3 regions of the Geomicrobium sp. JCM 19037 genome follow, and region 3 is predicted to be linked to each of the others. Evidence: riboswitches for the same ligand, from Rfam matches in the RefSeq annotation. Region 3 holds a riboswitch; each other region holds the start of a gene.
The links. A riboswitch is a leader RNA that binds a small molecule or an ion and turns the genes downstream of it on or off. The one in region 3 is predicted to bind thiamine pyrophosphate.
Positions count from the first base shown of each region.

Region 1: another riboswitch for thiamine pyrophosphate. It lies ahead of JCM19037_RS30335 (thiamine phosphate synthase); the one in region 3 lies ahead of thiT (energy-coupled thiamine transporter ThiT).
Region 2: another riboswitch for thiamine pyrophosphate. It lies ahead of tenA (thiaminase II); the one in region 3 lies ahead of thiT (energy-coupled thiamine transporter ThiT).

Region 1 covers NZ_BAWZ01000044.1:10,357-14,548, forward strand. The annotation lists partial or broken gene JCM19037_RS19070 (thiazole synthase) at 1-497, opposite strand, end outside; gene thiS (sulfur carrier protein ThiS) at 501-758, opposite strand; partial or broken gene JCM19037_RS29040 (FAD-dependent oxidoreductase) at 777-1,211, opposite strand; gene JCM19037_RS28825 (FAD-binding oxidoreductase) at 1,225-1,788, opposite strand; partial or broken gene JCM19037_RS30335 (thiamine phosphate synthase) at 1,769-2,493, opposite strand; TPP riboswitch at 2,483-2,583, opposite strand; gene JCM19037_RS19090 (GNAT family N-acetyltransferase) at 2,931-3,476, shown strand; gene JCM19037_RS19095 (histidine phosphatase family protein) at 3,438-3,935, opposite strand; partial or broken gene dhaK (dihydroxyacetone kinase subunit DhaK) at 4,080-4,192, shown strand, end outside.
Region 2 covers NZ_BAWZ01000047.1:15,431-19,622, forward strand. The annotation lists gene JCM19037_RS19655 (sorbosone dehydrogenase family protein) at 1-691, shown strand, start outside; gene JCM19037_RS19660 (DUF4349 domain-containing protein) at 807-1,658, shown strand; partial or broken gene tenA (thiaminase II) at 1,945-2,614, opposite strand; TPP riboswitch at 2,716-2,817, opposite strand; gene JCM19037_RS19670 (chromate transporter) at 2,957-3,493, opposite strand; gene JCM19037_RS19675 (chromate transporter) at 3,497-4,066, opposite strand; partial or broken gene JCM19037_RS19680 (gamma-glutamyltransferase family protein) at 4,150-4,192, opposite strand, start outside.
Region 3 covers NZ_BAWZ01000005.1:134,312-138,503, forward strand. The annotation lists gene JCM19037_RS04685 (TRAP transporter large permease) at 1-847, shown strand, start outside; partial or broken gene JCM19037_RS26720 (proline racemase family protein) at 859-1,850, shown strand; gene thiT (energy-coupled thiamine transporter ThiT) at 1,908-2,465, opposite strand; TPP riboswitch at 2,542-2,641, opposite strand; gene JCM19037_RS04700 (HAD family hydrolase) at 2,710-3,375, shown strand; gene JCM19037_RS04705 (GNAT family N-acetyltransferase) at 3,351-3,839, shown strand; partial or broken gene ade (adenine deaminase) at 3,872-4,192, shown strand, end outside.

The DNA.
Region 1 (4,192 bases), on a different contig from region 3:
GTTGTACGGGTTGGTGATGCCAAGGCACTCCCAATTGGCGAAGCGCCTGGCATGATTGCATGTGCACCGAGTTGTTCAGCTCGAAGTGCGAGCATCGGGTCATCTGACAGATACGGGAGTACGGTAAATCCTTCGGCTAGCAAAATCTCGGTAGCTTTTAACGTTTCAACGGGGTCGGGCAATAGCGTTGGTGGGTCACCAATCACTTCGACTTTAATCATGTCACAAATGCCTGAAGACCTCGCGAGGCGAGCTAATCGAACCGCCTCTTCAGCTGTTTTTGCGCCTGCGGTGTTTGGCAAAAGTGTAAAGTCATTCCGGTCCAATTGTTCAATCGGATCAGGTCCGATATTGTCTAGGTCAATGCGGCTTAGCGCAAATGTGAGCACGTTCGTTTCAGATGCTTTGACGGCTTCCCTTTGAATATCGGCATTTGGATATTTCCCTGTACCTAATAATAAACGCGACGTGAATGTGTAGTTTCCGATCGTTAACATCGTTTATCCTCCTCCTACAAAGCGAACCATCTCAATCTGGTCACCTGCAGTAATATGCGTATCGTTTTGCTCGTCGACAGATAGTGCCGCGCCGTTATGCTCGATCATGACGACCGTGTTTTGCAGTCCGAAATGTTCACGCAACTGCTCAATAGTGGTCACGTGGTTTGGCAGTTCACGCTTTTGTTGGTTGATGGTGACTTCCATGTGGGATCCTCCATATTTCGGTTGAAATGTTGGCAACGCAACAGAATCTTGCATGATTTGTTGTACGATTTGCTTGCCGGTGATCGGTGCGAGTAGAATGCCGTTGCGCCCGTGTCCGCCAGCAAGCCAACAGTTTTGTTGAGCGGGGTGTGGACCGATGAAAGGAAGGCCTGTTGTCGATTGTGGCCTAAGTCCTGCCCACATGTTCGTAATTTTCGCATGCTTTAGAGAAGGGATGAGCGTTGTGATTTGACTGAGCAATTGTTGAACGCCGTGCACCGTGACGTCTCGGTTGCGCGAGGCTTCGGACGTCGCCCCGAGAATTAGCTCCCCATCTGGTTTTGGAACAACGTACATTCCTTTATAGAAGAGGGTCTGTTGCACCGCTGCTCGATCGGTCATTACCTTCACGATTTCCCCTTTTATCGGATGCACGTCCCAAAGAGCATCCAGTTCGGGCAAGGTGTCTACGCCTGTGGCAATGACGAGCTGGTCGGCGTGCAAGGTGCCAGATGTCTCTCTACACCGTTAATGAGCGGTTTGATGACGGTTGTGTCCAAGTACAGGTCGACGCCTTTTGAGACGATGGCTTGTGTGAGTGCCGCGCGGTTTGAGCGGGTTGGATATGCGCCTCGTTTGGGAAGTGCAATCCTCCGATCGCTTCGGGTGAGGTAGCAGGTGCGATGCGTTGCAATGTTTCTTGGTCCACATACTCAACGTGTTCCCCTTCGCGCTTTTGCCACGAATGGATGTCTTTCAGGAGCGTCATTTCGGTTTGATCAAAGGCCAGTTTGAGTGCGCCAGAGCGCGTCCAGCCAATGTCTGTACCGGTAAGTTCAGCCAATTCATCTTTCAGGTGCGCGTATAGTTCGCGGCTCTGTTTGGCTAGCGGATAAAGTTCGGACGGCCCTTCTAACTCTGCTTGCACTCCGAGCATTCCGGCTGCGGCAGCTGTTGTGCCAGAACCCGGCTGAGCTCGGTCGATGATCGCCGTTTTCAGCCCGTGATTGGCTGCATAATAAGCGGTGGATAAGCCAATGATGCCTGCCCCGACAATAAGCAGGTCATACGTTGGATGCATCATGTGTCGCACGATCCTTCCCGTACTGTTCATAAGTTTGGGAAGCCACTCGAGGGTTTTCGGATGACCATACTCCGGACATGATGGCAACACCAGAGGCTCCAGCTTTTTGTACGTCTTGTAAGTTTTCAGGTGTAATCCCACCAATCGCATAGACAGGTACGCTCATGTGTTGTGTGATATCTTCTAGCTGTGCCAACCCTCGTGGGTGATTCCCGGTTTGCTGTTCGTTTCGAAGACGTGACCGAAGTAAAGGTAGTCTGCCCCTTCTTCAGCTTGTGTGAGTGCTTCGTCTTTAGCGTGGACAGACGCACCCACTATCAAATCTGGATGTTTCGCTTTAAGCTCACGAATACGATAGGCGCTGCTTGCGGGCAAGTGCACCCCTTTTAGCCCCCAAGCTGCAGCAGCTTCGGCATGTGTGTTCAAGATCATTTGGTCTGTTCTAAGCCCTAAGCGAAGCATATGGTCAATCTGTTGTTTCAAACGTTGCAATGAAGCTTGTTTGTCCCTCACGTGAATCGTCGTAATATGAGGAACGCATTGTTTAAGAATGCGTATTTGCATATGAAATGGAAGTTGTGCGTCAGTTACTAAGTGCCAAGACATCGGTCTCACGCTCCTACTTTTGTATACACAAAAAAGCCGACCTCTTTGGAGAAAAGATCGACGAATGTCACATAGTAGGTACCATGCATGGTCACACATTCTACTTTCCTCCGCTGGTATCAACCAGTTCAGGTTCAAGAGTTTGAGTTTCCTCATCTCAGCCGTATGCGGGCACCCCTAGTAGCTTTTTTATAAATCAAGTATCTTTATGTTATCTTATCAATGAAGACAATTGTTCGTCAAACGTCACGTAGAGAGAGAGGAGAAAAGACATGTGGATCCAGTCTCAAAATAAGAAATCCATCCTCCATGTACAACAGATTACCGTCAAAGGAAAATATGTAGAAGGTGTACTCGGCAAAGGTTCGTTTTCGGAATGGAGCAGTACGCTCGGGAAGTACGAAACAACGGAGCGAGCACAAGAAGTGGTGAGTCACATATTTGAGCGCCTGAGCAGTGAGTCGCCAGATCGGCCTCTTATCAGATGCCAGAGAAGTAAAACGCCTATACATAATGACAGAAAAGGAGCGGATCGCATGTTAAAATCTGAACGAGTGAGACTGCGGAAAATGACGGAGGGCGACGCCAAACAGTACCACCGTTGGCGCAACGATTTGGATGTAATGAAAACGACGAATCCTTATTTAGATGTGTATACGCTTGAGGAAACCGAACAGTTTGTCAAGCAAGTCATGCTAGGTTCGTCGCACTCAAAGAGTTATATCATTGTTGATCGCGTGAGTAATGAGGCGATCGGTGTTACGTCACTGATCGGAATTGATATGAAAAACCGTAACGCAGAATGCATCATTGATATTGGGGACAAAGACTACTGGGGCAAAGGGTATGGACGTGAAGCATTCGGTCTCCTCCTAGCGTATAGCTTTTTGGAAATGAACCTGCATCGTTTGCATTTGCAAGTGTTTGAATTTAATACTGCCGCATTACAACTATATGAAAAGCTCGGCTTCACACGAGAAGGCATAAAGCGCGAAGCCGTCTATCGAAATGGAGAGTATTTTGATATTGTGCAGATGAGTCTATTAAAACGGGATTACTCGCTCGACACGACCCGCATCTAACACAAACACATCGGGGTTTTTCATTTGCTTCCACTCATCAAAACCGAACCCTAATAGAAGGGCCAACAGGTTGCCGTGGCTCACAACAACCGTGTACTTTGGAAGGCTGTCCAGCACAGCCCGACCTCTCGTAAGTGCGTCTCTAGCCGATTCACCACCAACGCACGTGTAGTCCGGGTCTTGAAAACTCCGCTCCAACGGGGAGAGCCACTCGTCCATCGGTTCTTCGCTTAGTACCCGCTCTCTTAGTCGCTCATCGGTTTGTACCGGAACGCCGCTCGCAGCACTAAACGGTGCAATCGTCGCCGTCGCCCGCGTGTAAGGGCTACTTACAATGTGAGAAACTTCTTTTTTATGAAAGAATGCAGCGAGATTCTTCGCCTGTTGTTCACCTTCTTTGGTGAGCGGTGCATCGGGCTCTTGCCCGGTTGCACGACAATGTCGAACGAGATAAATCATGAAATGGCCTCCTTGAGTGTTTGTCCTTACTACGAATTGATCCGAAGCGAAGTTTCGAAATGTTTTGCATATCGTTTACGGGTCTAGCATCTAATGAGATAATTTACGAAAACGAAAGGTGGTCTCGCCATTCATGAAAAACTAATGAATGATTCCGAGCAAATTGTAGAGGAGTTTTTGCAAGGGTTTATCGCCGTTCACGGTGATTCGTTAACGCGAATTGATGGCACAAATGTGGTCACACGTATTGATCAGGC
Region 2 (4,192 bases), on a different contig from region 3:
TGAACGTGACGGTGATGAATGGCAAGAAACGGATGTCTTGATAGAAGACATTCCAGGAGCGACGACGCACAACGGCGGTAGACTCGCGATCGGACCAGATGGGTATTTGTATGCAACGACAGGTGATGCGGAAGATCCAGAGCTTTCCCAGGACACGGACAGCTTAGCGGGTAAAATTTTGCGAATGAACCTCGATGGCACGGTAGCCGAAGATAATCCATTTGATGACTCTTACGTCTATTCTTACGGTCATCGAAATCCACAAGGGTTGGATTGGACAGATGATGACCGACTGTTTAGTACAGAGCATGGTCCTACGGCGAACGACGAAATCAATCACATTGAACCTGGAAACAACTATGGGTGGCCAGAAATTGTTGGTGATGAAACCGAAGAAGGTATGGAAACGGCAGTCATGAACTCTGGTGAAGAGACGTGGGCTCCGTCAGGAGCTGCGATGGTTGGTGAGCAATCATTTTATGTAGCTGCGCTTGCCGGTGAACAGTTGATTCGCTTTGATGTGGACGACAACACAACAGATACAATCCTTGAAGGAGAAGGACGCTGGCGTGATGTCGTATATGACGAAAACGAGAACATGTTTTATGTGATTACGAACAATACGGATGGACGAGGCGACCCAATCGATGAAGATGACCGATTGCTTCGTTTTGAAGGACCTGAAGCGTAAACGTAAAGACCTGGTAGGGGAGCTTTCCCCTATTAGGTTTTTTTACATATTTTCAAATAATTGAAACAAATAATGGTGGGCAACGACAAAGAAGGAAAGAGAAGGGGGTCAAAAGATGAATTATAAAATCATGCTCGTTTTTCTATTTTTCGCCTTTGTTGTTGCGTGTAGTGATAACCAAAATGACGAAGCGGCAGATCTTTCTCAAGAAGGAAATGATAGCGGGGCAGATGTTGCTCAAGATCATGCTGAGTCGGAGGTGGAGTTGGACGAGGGGGAAACGTTAGACGACTCGGCTGCAAATGAAGCGGAAGTGGAAGCGATTGATACGGCAGAGCGAATGATCGTATATAATGGTCACCTCACAATTGATGTTGAAAGGTTTCAAGAAGCTCAAGACCAGATTCAGCAATCCATTGAAGAAATGAATGGCTTTGTTGTGGAGTCGTCTGTCCAAGATGCAGGAGACGGTGAAATGAGCGGGACGTTTGCTGTGCGCGTGCCTGAAGAGAACTTTACACCCTTTTTGGATCAGATAGAGTCCCTTAGTTTACAAGTCGTCGACCGAATGACGACAGGTGAAGACGTGACAGAAGAGTACGTCGATCTAGAGTCAAGACTTCGGTCGCACGAAGCTGTTGAAGAACGGCTGCTCGTGTTTATGGAAGATGCAGATACGACAGAAGACTTGCTTTCTATCTCGGATGATCTGGCGGACACGCAAGAGCAAATTGAAACAATTCAAGGTCGCATGAATTATTTAGACCATCAAGTGACGTACGCATTGGTGAATATTAACGTGCGCGAGACCGCAGGGTCAACGTTGACCGATCAAACCTCTTTAAACACCTGGGGGCAAGCGTCGAATATGTTTACCGACACGATTAACGTGCTCATGCAATCGTCTCAGGCGTGGTGGTATTCGTCATTGGTCTGTCTCCAGTGCTCATCCCCTTACTTCTATTAGGGCTTGCTATTTTTATTTACTGGAGAAAAAATAATAAGACGAACGGGGCAAAGTAAAGGGCGGTTCATTTGCGGCGGGGCGCATTGTCGAAAGCGTGCACATCGGTGTCGAAAATGTGCACACCGGCGTCGAAAACGTGCACATCACCGAAACGGCCGCAAAAACGCAAGAATCTCGCGTAGAAGCGTCCCTTCCCCCTTGCGTAATCGGAGTAGAATGAGTCGGTCGGATTTGAGTGCTCGCAAAAAGCCAGAATGGGTACATTACCCATTCTGGCTTTCCTCAATTATATTTGTACGGGCCACTTTTCTTCGGTAAACGCCATTTGCCAGAACTGCCATTCCAATTGACAGCTCTTTAGAAAGGCATCACGCATCCTTGTTTTTTCTTCATCGGTAGCGGTCTTGGCGTATTCATCAAGACGATTACGAAAGGCCATCGTAACGCTGTCACCCATTTCTTTATAAAAAGAGATCCAATCATAAAAAGGATGGTTTTTACCCGGCTGTTTCGTCTTGTCCAAGTGAACCGCAATTTCGTAATACGTCCAAGGACAAGGAAGGAGGACGGCAATCATTTCGCCAAACGACCCTCGGTGAGCCACATCCAACATGTGCCGAGTATAGTGATGAGCGGTTGGTGCGAGAGCTCATACTGCAAGTCTTCGTAGTTTACACCAGCAACTTGACAGAAATTGTTGTGCGGATGGACTTCATCATTGAGTACGAAAGAAATTTGTTCATTTAGTAATTGCATATCTTCTCTTCGTTCTGAGCGGCTGATCGCCAGTCCGTAAATTTGCATAAACGTATTCAAATATTCAAAGTCTTGTTTTACATAATGGGTCAGTTGACCGGGTTGAAGGTTGCCGTTTCCAATGCCTTGCACGAACGGATGCTCAAAGATCGCTTCAAAAACAGGGCACATTCTTTACGTAATTCTTCAGTAAATGACATTACAAAATCCCTCCATAAGTGTTTTGATTCACAGTGAGGCACCGGCGTTCGGTTCTCTATGAGAGCAATAAAAAAAGCTCTGCATAGAAAACAGAGCATGGTTAAAACAAGCTCCACTTCCCTACGCTGGTATAATCCAGATCAGGTTCAAAGGGTCGAAACATTGCTTCTCTCAGCCGGTGCCGGCTCCCCTAGTGAATAAAAATATATTCAAGAATGGCTTACTCACTTTCTATTAAACCATACAATAGTCTGAAAATCAAAACGAATTGAGGAGGGATTATTTACCATAAAATACCAATTAAACCAACCTTTATTATAGTTCATATTACCCATTTTTATTTATGATAAGAAAATCGCACCATACAGAAGCGAACTTACGATGACGATCGCAGGGTGAACCTTAAATTTCTCTAGGAGTAATAGTGCAGCGCCGACCAAGAGCACCGTTTGCCACATCCCATTCCCTTCCCAAGACATGAAGAAAAACTGATACGTAAGTACGCCGAGGAGAACCGCAATCGGTGCACGGATATAGTTCGTCATGTTTTTCACTCGGGGGTGGTCTTTAAATTTCAGTAGGATACTCATTAAAAGCATCATGAGCGCAAGCGACGGACCGACCGTTGCGAGCAGGGTAACGAGAACGCCGGGAACACCAGCGACTTCCCAACCGACAAAAGCGGCCATTTTTGTGGCAATCGGTCCTGGAATGGCGTTTCCGAGCGCGAGAACTTCGCCAAACTCTTGAGTACTCATCCAACCGTAACGATGTACAACTTCATGTTCAATGAGTGGAATGGATGCTGGACCGCCACCGTAACCAACGATGCCCGGTATGAAAAAGGCAAGAAATAAGTTCCATAAGTCCGTGAGCATTGATTACGCCTCCTCTTTTCTAGCAGGTTGTGGTTTCGGTTTCTGTGCGAAGGCAATCGCAATCAATGAAACGATAAGAATTGCGGGATGCAAATTTAGCCATTCAAATAATAATAGACTGATGACCGTCAAAACTATGGTCAGGAAGAATCCGGATTTCTGTGTGGATTGTTTTAAAAAGTTGTATGTTAGGGATAGCAAGAGCACGCCTACAATTGGCATAATTGCATTCGTCATGCCTTGAACGATCGGTGTTTCCCTAAATGTTGTCAGTGTACCAACAAGGATGAGCATAATGATGGCAGTCGGCATGACTGTGGCTAACACGGCGTTTATCATACCGACAATCCCGCCTACTCTATAGCCGACATACCCACAAAGTTTAGTAATGATTGGGCCTGGTAGTGTGTTTCCGAGCGCGACCACCTCTGTAAATTCTTCATCGTCCATCCAGCGATATTTTTCGACGATTTCTTTATGTACGAGTGGGATCGTCGCGGGTCCCCCACCATATCCGAGGACATTTGCCCGTGCCATTGCGATGAAGATCTTCCATTGGATTTGTAAATTCATGAGGATTGCTTCCTTTCTAACGATGAACAGCAAGGGGATGTCCCTTGCCTTCGTTGTTGAGTATGGCCTAGCAGAAGCTTATCTTACCATATGGCAATATGGCTATCTGCGCGGGGTTCTGTACCG
Region 3 (4,192 bases):
TTCTGCACTATTTATGACTGGAATTCCTATCGGGTTAACGATTGCTGCAGGCTTTATGGTTGTTGCATACTTTTTGTCTGCCAAGCAAAAAGGAGAAATTATTGAGAAGTCTGTAAAAGTTGAGAATGTGGGCATTGAGCTACTGAAAAACATCCCTGCATTGCTCGTTCCTGTAATTATTCTTGGAAGTATCCTTACTGGAGTTGCCACACCGACCGAGTCCGCGGCTATCGCTGTTTTTGTAGGGATTGTAGCTGCACTCATCTATCGAGAAATGAGCATGAAAGATTTCTTTGTAGCCATTGAAGATAGTGTGCGGACAACGGCTTTTGTCATGTTCATCGTTGCCTGCGCAGGGTTGCTCGGTTTTGCTTTTGCAGGTTTAGGTGTGGGTCACCAGATGATGGAACCGTTGCTTCAATTTGCGAATGATCCAATTGCCGTAATGTTAATTACTAGTTTAATTCTATTTCTTGGAGGGTTAGTGTTTGACGGTACGGTTATGGTACTCGTCATCGTACCTCTATTCTTGCCTCTTGCTGATGCAGTATCCGTTGATCCGTTGCAGTTTGCTATGGTTGTTCTGATCGTGTGGTCAATTGGCCAACAAACGCCTCCTGTTGCAAGTGGTTTGTATATTACGACTGCTTTAGCGAAGGCGACGATGTGGGAGACGAGTAAATATAACGTCTGGTACATTCTTGTGTTATTAATTGTGTTATTTTTCATGATTTATTTTCCGGATTTATGCTCTATATTCCGAATTTACTCATTGATTAATGTGCTGATGGGGCTTCGTCAAGTTGGCACACACATACTATTTTATCTAAAGGAGACGATCGAATGATTTTTAACAGAATGGTGCAAACAATTGAAACACATACGTTTGGGGAGCCAACTCGAATCATTAATGGTGGTTTATTAAAGTTAAAAGGGGAAACGGTTGCTGAACAACGAGACTACATGGCGGCTAACTTTGAGTGGTTAAGAAATGCAATTATTCAGGAACCTAGAGGCCATCGAGACATGTTTGGGGCAGTCTTGTTACCACCCACTAGGGAAGATGTTGACTTCGGTGTCATTTATATGGACAACACTGGCTTTTTAAATATGTGTGGTCACGCAACGATAGGTGTTTCAACGGCGATTGTTGAACTTGGAATGGTTGAAGTAACAGGAGAAGAAACATCTCTCGTATTGGAAACACCGGCTGGACTTGTGTATCCAAAAGTAAAAATGAAAAATAACCGTGCAGAAAGTGTTCGTTTTGAAAACGTCCCTGGCTTTCTAGAACATCAAGATCTTGAAGTAGAGGTCGAAGGCTTAGGTACGATCAAAACAGATATTAGTTATGGGGCAACTACTTTGCCTGGGTGGACATCGCACAGCTAGATACGAAAATTCATGTATCCAACGGTATGCAGTTGAAAGAATACGCTAGAAGAATTAAAGAAGCGGTAAATCAAAAGGTAAGTGTACAACACCCAACAAAAGATTATATCAATTACATTGATATTGTTACCTTCTTTGGCGAACCGACACTTGAGGAAGCTACGTATAAAAATGTTCATGTATTTAGTGATCGACAAGCGGATCGTTCACCAGGTGGAACAGGTACGACAGCAATGGTTGCTCGCATGGTAGGACGAGGCGAGATGAAAATTGGCGAGGAAATTGTAAGTGAAGGGTTTGTCGGAGGTACGTTTACTGGACGAGCGCTTGAGAGCGTCAAGTTAGGTGAAATGGATGCGGTTCGAACGGAAGTAGAAGGAACAGCGTTTATCAATGGTTTCCAGAATATATTAATGGATCCGAATGATCCGTTCCGTGGCGGTTTTATCGTGAACTAATTGTGCATATGAAAAAAGGGGGGATGAGCATGCGCTCATCCCCCCCTTTTTTCTTTTTTAAGAAACGACCGAAGACTTTAATCGAGCGGGTCGGTTTTTAAGTTTGAAAAATGCCGGTTGAGTTTTTGCAATAAGAAGAATCACACCAAATGTAATGAGTGTTTCTGGCACAAGGTATGAAGTATTATAAATAGCTGAGTAGAGCCAGACGTTCCATCCCTCTGGCGCATATTCGCCAAACCAAACTCCACCGGAGATGATGTGGGCGACGAGACGGAAAAATGATGCAAAGAAAAGGCCGAACAGTGCCCATCGGATGTTTAGTTCTCCTTTTTTGTTCCTGAAAGCAAATGCACCCGCCAGTCCTAATACGGTAAAGGCAACTGGATAGTCTAATAGAAATTGGATGGGGTGAATCATCGAGCTTCCTAAGATTAACTTAATGACACCAACGAGTAGCCCTGTCATCAGACCAACTTTTAAGCCGCGCCGAAATGCCATGACAAAGATCGGCAACATAACAAGGGAGATCGAGCCTCCCATGACCCACGGACCCGCAAACTCAATGCGGTCTAAGATGAGCGCGAGTGCGACCATGAGCGCTGTTTCCACCATGATTAACGTTCTTGTTGCATAAAAAAATCCCCTTTTTGTTTCCACAGGGGGATGCAGGTCCGCACATTAAACGTCGTAATGTGCTCTCCCACTTCCCTACGCTGGTGTTACCCAGATCAGGTTCTAAGAGTCGGGAACGAGTCCCTCTCAGTCTTGCGACACCCCTAGTGGTTGATAATATTCAGACGAATATAGTATATCTTATAGTACAATGAAAGCCAAGCTGTTTTTGGGGAGGTCACGTATGCATAAAGCAATTTTGTTTGACTTAGATGGCACATTACATAACCGACCGAAATCATTGGTAACTTTTTTTCGAGATCAATGCGAGCGTTTCTCAATGAATGTCGATCTGAATAGGTTTGTCGAATTGGACAATGAGGGGATGCGCTGGAAGGATGAGGTATATGAGCAGTTAGTCAAAGAATATCAGTTGCCATTAGACCCTCAACAACTACTAGCCGATTATGTTACTCTGTTTCCGAGGTTCGCACAGCTGTATCCTGACGTTGAGCACACACTGGAACAATTAAAGGCAAAGGATTATAAACTCGGAATCATCTCAAACGGAAAGAAAGGCTTTCAACGAGCGGTATTCAATTCTTTAAGTATTAATGAATATTTTGAATCAGTGATCATTTCAGATGAGGTTGGCTTAAGAAAGCCGGATGCCCGAATTTTCGCATTAGGTATAGAGCAGTTGAACGTACAGCCTGAACAAGCCTTGTATGTTGGGGACCAGTACGACACTGATATTATCGGAAGTCGTAACAAGGGCTTGAAAGCGGCTTGGAAAACGAACGAACAAGTGGATAGTGACGCACATTTCCAGTTTTCATCTTGGCGTCAATTCATACCTAAATTACAACAGTTGGAGGGTGAAACATGGTCATCCGCAAAGCAAAAGTAGAAGATGCCCGGGGCATCGCGCACGTGCATGTGCAAAGTTGGAAAACAACATACTGGGGTATTGTTCCACAAACTTATCTTGATGAGTTGGATGAAACAACGAGAACAGAACATTGGGTAAAGATCATTACAGAGGTGAACAATACGAAGGTAGCCACGAATGAAGAGGGGAAGATCGTAGGCTTTGTCCATTATGGGCGTTCTGAGCGTTATGCGGCGGATGGACAAGTGTACGCCTTATACTTATTAGAATCTTATCAACGAAGAGGCATCGGCGCCCAACTACTAGAGGCGGCTAAAACGGAGTTTCAACGACAAGGTTGGCATACGTATGCGGTTGAGGCGCTCGTCGATAACCCGTCGATGGCATTTTATCGCAACAATCACCCCGTGCATTATTTGCTCAGTTCGTTTACAATTCATGGAAAGGTTCTTCGCGAGTGGGTCATGACATTTAACGTTTGACCCCTCCCGAACCAACGTAAGGAGGAAGCGAAGTGTACGAACGAAAGCCTCAGTTCGAATGCCTTGTGCCATTGAATGAAACGGCACGAGGAGAAAGAAAAGCAACACTTGTCATTAAAAACGCCAAACTCATCAACGTAGTATCTGGTGAAATCTTAGAAAATACAGATGTGGCGGTATGTGAGTCTAGGGTTGCATATGTTGGGGAAAACGCTGATCACACAGTTGGTGACGATACAGAAGTGATTGATGCAAATGGAAAATACTTATCCCCAGGCTTTATTGATGGGCATTGTCACATTGAAAGCAGTCAAATTACCCCGGCGCAATTTGCGAGGGCAGTATTGCCAAAA